DNA from 2 places in the Arthrobacter sp. IK3 genome. Region 1 is predicted to be linked to the other one. Evidence: predicted binding sites of a transcription regulator. Region 1 holds the regulator's gene; the other holds the start of a gene.
What was found. Region 1 encodes Rex, which represses fermentation and respiration genes when NADH is low (regulators of the CRP and FNR family bind a similar motif). Its sites were predicted from a motif close to CTTGTGAANNNNTTCACAAG; they were not measured.

Region 1 (3,403 bases):
TCACCGCCTCCCAGATGGATGCCCTGCGGGATGCCAACGTCGACGTCCAGGACGCCGGAGGCTTCGTCGTCTGGTTCTCCGTGGTCCTGAGCATTATTGGACTTGGCCTGTACGTCCTGATCGCCTGGTTCATCCTGAAGGGGCACAACTGGGCGCGGATCCTCGGCACGGTTTTCGCCGCCTTTTCTGCCGTAGGGCTGCTGGTTTCCCTGCCCGTCTATGTGATGTCCCCGCTGGGCTGGCTCTCGCTGCTGTCATCACTGGCCGGAATCGCCGGAATTGTGATGCTCTACCTCCGCCCGAGCAACCCCTACTTCCGGCGCCGGGAGTTCAACCCCTACCGCGCTTACTAGGGCTTCCGCCCTGCCAACCGGCCCACGGGAAAAGAATCTGGGCCGCGGGGAGACGGGTTCGGGGCAGCACAGTCCACAGCCGGAGCACTGACGCGTAGCGTTGAGTCTCCGCCGGGCACCTTCGGGATCACGGCGGAGTTTCGATTCTTCCGGTCTTGTGAAGGCGGCGACGATTATGACGACTCCTCCCGCAGCGCCCCGCTCATCCCGAGCAGGCACCCATTCCCTCGCCAACCGCATCCTGCATCCCGGTCCTCGCCGGCCACCCGGCGGCAATACTTTGTCCCCGGACCATGACCTGCAGGCCAGGAATACGGCCGGCCTGCATCCGCCGGATTCAACGGCAGGACACACGGGAATCGGCGACCGCCTGTTCGGCTGGGCCCGCTTCCCCGACGCAGTCATCCAGCTGGCGCTCTCGTCCCCGGCTTCCCGCCGGACCAAGGCGCACTCCTCCCCTGCTGCACTTGATGGATCCAGGACGCTGCCCGTAGACAGCACCGCGGAGACGAAGGCCAGCCAGGAAGCAACCACTACCGGGCAGCCTGCCAAGGCACCCGTCCAGCCGCGGCCCGCAGCCAAGACACCGCACCGGCCGGACCACTCGCCGTCGGCTCCCGCAGCAGCACCGCGGCCGCCGCAGATCTCAGCTCGCAAGACTCGGCGCCCGGCACCCCTCGCCATCAATACCGCGGCACTGCTCGTCATCGCAGGCGGCGTGCTCAGCCTGGTTGCCGGCCTCCGCGCGGCCCTGGATCCGGAACGGCCTGCACCTCAGGCAGCGGCCCAACTGGCGGAACTGCGCGTTCCGGTTGAGATGGTGCTGTCCTTCGCCAGGGTCGCGGATGTGGCCGTATCCGCCGTCGCCTTTGGAATCTTCCTGCTCCTGGCGTCCCTGGTTCGGGACGGCAGGAGCTGGGCGCGGACCGGCGGGTGCGTGGTGGTTGCCGCTGCGCTGTACTTTGCCTTCCGGGATGGTTCCTCCGTCCAGGTGGCCGGGGCACTGCTGGCCCTGGTGGGAACCGGCCTCCTGTTCCTGCCGGCCAGCAGCCGGTACTTCGCGACCAAGGGAGGCAGGATCGCCTAGGCCTCAGCGCATCAGGCGCGCCTGGGCATCCGTCGCGATGGCGGAGACCTGGGCGCGCTGCGCGTGGTACGCGAGGATCTGCAGTTCGGTTGCCATGTCCACCTTGCGGATCTGGACTTCCGGGGGAGCCTGCAGGACCACTGGGGCGAAGCTGAGGATGCTCGTTATTCCGGCGTTCACCAGGCGCGTGCACATTTCCTGGGCGGCTTCAGCAGGCACCGCCAGGACAGCCATGTTGGCCCGTGTTTTTTCGAGCACGGCTTCCAGCGACTGCACTTCACTGATCCGGAGCCAGCCGACTTCCTGGCCCACGGCCAGCGGATCGGCGTCGAAAAGCGCCACCACTTCAAAGCCCCGGGACCCGAATCCCGGGTAGCCGGCCAGGGCCCGTCCCAGGTGACCGGCACCAATAATCGCCACGCGCCAGTCCAGGGTCAGGCCCAGGGCTGCGGAAATCTGTCCGCTGAGATAGGGCACGTCATATCCAACGCCGCGGGTTCCGTAGGAACCCAGGTAGGAAAGGTCCTTGCGGAGCTTGGGGGAATTTACCCCCGCGGCTTCGGCGAGTTCCTCGGAGGACACCCGTTCAACACCCTCAGTCAGCATGGTGCCCAGGACCCTGAGGTAGACGGTTAGCCGCGCGAGGGAAGCCGGGGGTATGTGCCGGCCGTGCGCAGGCACGGCCGGGCCTGCGGAGGCTGACTCTTCCGGCATACTCACTTCGGCAACTTTCGATAGCTACGGGCTGCGGTGCGGCTCCTGGCAGCCGGGATGCCCCGGCAGGTTCTCCACTCTAGAACCGCTTCTCCCGGCGACCAAGTGTGTTTAGCGCAGGGTTACTTTGCCAGCAGGCGGCGCAGGCGGGCCTCGTCGATCTGCCAGAAGTCGCGCTGCACGCCGTCGATCATCAGCACCGGAATCTCCTCGGCGAAGCGTTCCTGCAGCTCGGGATCGTCCGTGATCGACCGTTCCTGCCACGGAACACCAAGGTCCGCGGATACCCGATCCAATACTTCACGGGCGCCCTGGCACAGGTGGCAGCCGGGGCGGGTCAGCAGGAGGAGCTCGGGTACACCGGCTCCGGAAGACGCATCTTTCATGACTTCCAACTTAGTCTCCTGGCAGCGTTTCCGCGTTCCGGTGAGGTTTTTCAGTAGACTTCTTGCATGCCCCGTCCCGCGCTCGTCCGTGCCGCCGATTCTCCGGCCGCGGAAGGCAACCCGGGGGAAGCAGCATTCTTCGACGTGGACAACACCCTGATGCGAGGGGCCAGCCTGTTCCACGTAGGCCGGAAAATGTACCAGAAGAAAGTCTTCACGCTCCGTGAAGCGGCAGGGTTCGCGGTCAAGCAGATCCGGTTCATGCTTCGGGGCGAGAATATGAAGGACGTCCACAGCGTGCGGGACGCAGCCCTGGCGTTCGCCACCGGGCTGGCCGCGGAGGACGTCCGTATCCTGGGCGAGGAAGTCTATGACGAGATGATCGTCTCCAAGATCTGGCCGGGAACCCGTGCATTGACCGAACAGCACCTGAAGGCCGGACGTCGTGTCTGGCTGGTGACCGGGACTCCGGTGGAAGTCGCTTCGGTTATCGCGAGCAGGCTCTCCCTCACCGGCGCACTGGGAACGGTCAGCGAAGTCACGGACGGCCTGTACACCGGACGCCTGGTCGGTGAGTTCCTGCACGGGCCGGCGAAGGCAGCCGGTGTGAAGGCGCTGGCCGAGCAGGAAGGGCTGGACCTGGACCGCTGCTGGGCCTACAGCGACTCCTACAACGATGTGCCGCTGCTCAGTCTTGTGGGCCACCCTGTGGCGATCAATCCGGATGCCCGGCTGCGCCGCCATGCCCGGGACCGGAACTGGCCGGTCTATGACTTCCGTTCCGGGCGCCGGGCGGCAACACTGGGCCTGAAGACGGCTTCACTCGCGGGTGCCGCCTACGGGCTGTGGCGCGGTTTCTCCTG
Region 2 (3,403 bases), on a different contig from region 1:
CGAGATCCAGACTCCCGCGTTCATCGCCGTCGGTACCAAGGCCACGGTCAAGGCCGTGCTGCCTGAGTCGGTAGCCCAGCTCGGGGCCCAGGCCGTACTGGCCAACGCGTACCACCTGTACCTGCAGCCCGGAGCGGACATCCTTGACGAGGCCGGCGGGTTGGGCAAATTCATGAACTGGCCCGGCCCCACTTTCACCGATTCTGGCGGATTCCAGGTCATGAGCCTGGGCGCGGGGTTCAAGAAGGTCATCAACATGAACGCGGACGGCACCTCGCACGCCACCGGGGCGGACGACGACGTCGCACCCGGCAAGGAGCGCCTGGCCCACATTGACGACGACGGAGTCTGGTTCAAGTCGCACCTCAACGGGGACAAGCACCGCTTCACGCCGGAAATCTCCATGCAGGTGCAGCACCAGCTGGGGGCGGACATCATGTTCGCCTTCGATGAGCTCACCACCCTGCTGAACTCCCGTGCTTACCAGGAGCGTTCGCTTGAACGGACCCGGCTCTGGGCGGAGCGGTGCCTCGTGGAGCACCGCAGGCTCACCGAGGAACGTTCGCACCGGCCCTACCAGGCGCTCTTCGGGGTGCTGCAGGGCGCCCAGTATGAAGACCTGCGCCGCAAGGCATCCCGCGACCTGGGAGCCATGGGCTTCGACGGGTTTGGCATCGGCGGCGCCCTGGAGAAGGAAAACCTGGGCACGATCGTCCGCTGGTGCACCGAGGAACTCCCCGAGGACAGGCCGCGGCACCTGCTGGGCATCTCCGAACCGGACGACATTTTCACCGCCATCGAGAACGGCGCGGACACCTTCGACTGCGTCTCCCCCACCCGTGTGGCCCGCAACTCCGCGTTCTACACCCCGTACGGGCGCAAGAACCTCTCCAACGCCAAGTTCAAGCGGGACTTCGGCCCGCTGGTGGAGGGCTGCGACTGCTACGCCTGCGCCAACTATTCTCGTGCCTACATCCAGCACCTGTTCAAGGCCAATGAGATGGTCAGCCACACGCTGATCTCAATCCACAATGAGCGCTTCACGGTGAAACTGGTCGACGACGCCCGCCTGGCGCTTGAAGACGGCACCTTCTTCGACTTCAAGGACGAGGTCCTGGGCAAGTACTACAGCTAAGTGCCCGCAGGCCGGAGGGTGCCGGCCCGCCGGAGATACCGCCGGCACGGAGAGTGCCGGCGTGCCGGAGAAGCGGCCCGCCGGGGAAGCGGCCCGGCGCCTTATGCCGCTTCGGTTTCCCGCGGCCCGTAGGAAGGCTCGCGCTTCTTGATCGCCTTGATCACCGCTGAGGTGACCGGAACGAACAGGAACTCGACGGCCGTCTTGTAGAGGAATCCGAAGATCACGTAGTTCACGAACTGCCCGCCATCGGTAATGCCGATGACCGGCGCGGCGATGGCACAGAAGATCAGGGTGTCCGCGAATTCGCCCACGCCGGTTGAGGCCATCAGCCGGCCCACCAGCGCGCGCTCCTTGAACCGCGCCTTCATCCGGGTGAGCACCATGGCGTTGAGCAGCTGCCCGGCCAGGAAACCCAGCAGCGATGCCGCGACGATCTGCCATACCGGTCCCAGCGCCGCTTCCAGTGCGGCCTGCTTCTCCACTCCGTAGGCGTCATCGAAGCCGGGAAGCGCGATGATCACGGCGAAGGACAGCACCGCGAAGGCTGCCATGGAAAAGCCCATGTAGATGGCACGGCGGGCGGCCTTGAAACCGTAGACCTCACTGATGACATCTCCCAGGATGTACGCCAGCGGGAAGAGGAAGAAGCCGCCGTCGGTAATGATGCTGAAGTCTCCGAAGACCGGGCCCAGCACCACGCCCTTGGATGCCCCGATGTTGGAAATGATGATCACCACGCACATGAGGGTGAGGATCAGGTCGAAATGCGAGCTGCCCCGGGAGGCGTAGCTGGGGGCCTGGCGTGCCTGGGTGGCAGCGGCCGGGGTTGGTGAAGACATGGCTTTCCCGTTTCGGTGTAGTGGTTCGCCTGGGCTCCCGCCCGGCTGTATTAGCACTTGCCCGCTGTCCCGGGCGGCCCGTGGAGGACCAGCGTCAATTCTGCCACGTTTTCCGCGGCGTCACATTTTTGAACGCGTTCAAAAATGTGCTCTAATAGCGCGGTAGACAACTTGGAACAGGGGACCAATGGCCGCGGGGTCGAAGAGTGAAGCCACCCGGCGGAGGCTGGTTGAAGCCGCCACGAGCCAGTTCCGCACCCTCGGCTTTGAACGGACCACCATGCGCGGCATTGCGGCGGAGGCCGGTGTCTCCGTGGGCAATGCGTACTACTACTTCTCCTCCAAGGACGCGATCGTTGCTGAGCTGTACCGGTCGCTGCAGAACGAGCACCGCTCTGCTGCCCTGCCGCAGCTGCGCGAAGGCCACAACCTCGGCGAGCACCTCCGGGTCATCCTGCAGGCGAACCTTGATGTCTTGGCTCCGTACCACTCCCTGGGCCACCAGTTCCTGAAGACGGCTGCCCTGCCCGTGCCCCCGGGCACACGGACATCCTCCCTCCCGGCGGATGCGGAGCAGGTAGGCCGCGGCAAATCGATCGCGGTCTACCGCCAGGCGGTGCAGGCCGCCAGGCCGCAGCCGCCGCTGGCGGTTCGCGATGACCTGCCTGAACTGCTGTGGCTGGTCCAGATGGGCGTGACCCTGTTCTGGGTCTACGACTCCTCGCCGGGCCAGGCCCGCTCCCGCCGCCTCGTCACGAATACGGCTCCGCTCGTGGCCAAGCTGGTCATCCTCTCGCGCCTACCCGTGGTGCGCAATATCGTGGAAGATGTGGTGAAGCTGCTGCGAGGAGCGCGATCACATGACTGAAAAAGCGGATGACGACGCCGTCTTCCCGGCCGGTGCCGCCACCTCGCCTTCGGGCGCGGGCGCCCCGCTAATGCTCGCCCCGCGCGTAACGTTCGGCCCCACCGCCTTCGTGACCGGTTACGCGATCGCCTGCCTGCTGGTTGCCGCCATCGCCACCGTCGCCATCGGCTGGGGAACCTCGCGGGATTTCTGGGGCTACCTCTGGATCATCGTCATCGCCGCCTTCTACGCCGCCGGCATCGGCCTGGTGACGGCTGCCCCGGTGGGCCTGGCCCTGGGCCTGCTGCTGCGCGGCGTACCCAACCAGTGGCTGCACGTACTCGCCTTCTTCCTGGTCCCCACGGTGCTGGCCTGGGTGGTCATTGGATTTCTTGCCGGTTCGGTTGGCGTCCCCCTGCTGATGGCCCTGGCAATCGGTGTCTCCTCCGCCGTCGGGCGGCTTGCCGTGTGGCGCCTGATGGACGTGCGCTACTAGCCCGGCAGCTGGCAGCGAAACCGGGTGGCGGGCCACGCCGGATTGGGTGGAAGATGGAGCCATGTCTTCAACAACACATCCTC

Region 2: the regulator Rex is predicted to act here: its motif matches at 2,103-2,122, upstream of ACSLGO_RS07045 (queuosine precursor transporter).

What each region holds. Positions count from the first base shown of each region.
Region 1 covers NZ_JBPPSW010000001.1:211,031-214,433, reverse strand. The annotation lists gene ACSLGO_RS01015 (hypothetical protein) at 1-353, shown strand, start outside; gene ACSLGO_RS01010 (hypothetical protein) at 529-1,440, shown strand; gene ACSLGO_RS01005 (redox-sensing transcriptional repressor Rex) at 1,444-2,154, opposite strand; gene ACSLGO_RS01000 (glutaredoxin family protein) at 2,277-2,540, opposite strand; gene ACSLGO_RS00995 (HAD family hydrolase) at 2,607-3,403, shown strand, end outside.
Region 2 covers NZ_JBPPSW010000004.1:124,277-127,679, reverse strand. The annotation lists gene tgt (tRNA guanosine(34) transglycosylase Tgt) at 1-1,135, shown strand, start outside; gene ACSLGO_RS07045 (queuosine precursor transporter) at 1,237-1,977, opposite strand; gene ACSLGO_RS07040 (TetR/AcrR family transcriptional regulator) at 2,165-2,845, shown strand; gene ACSLGO_RS07035 (hypothetical protein) at 2,838-3,320, shown strand; gene thiD (bifunctional hydroxymethylpyrimidine kinase/phosphomethylpyrimidine kinase) at 3,382-3,403, shown strand, end outside.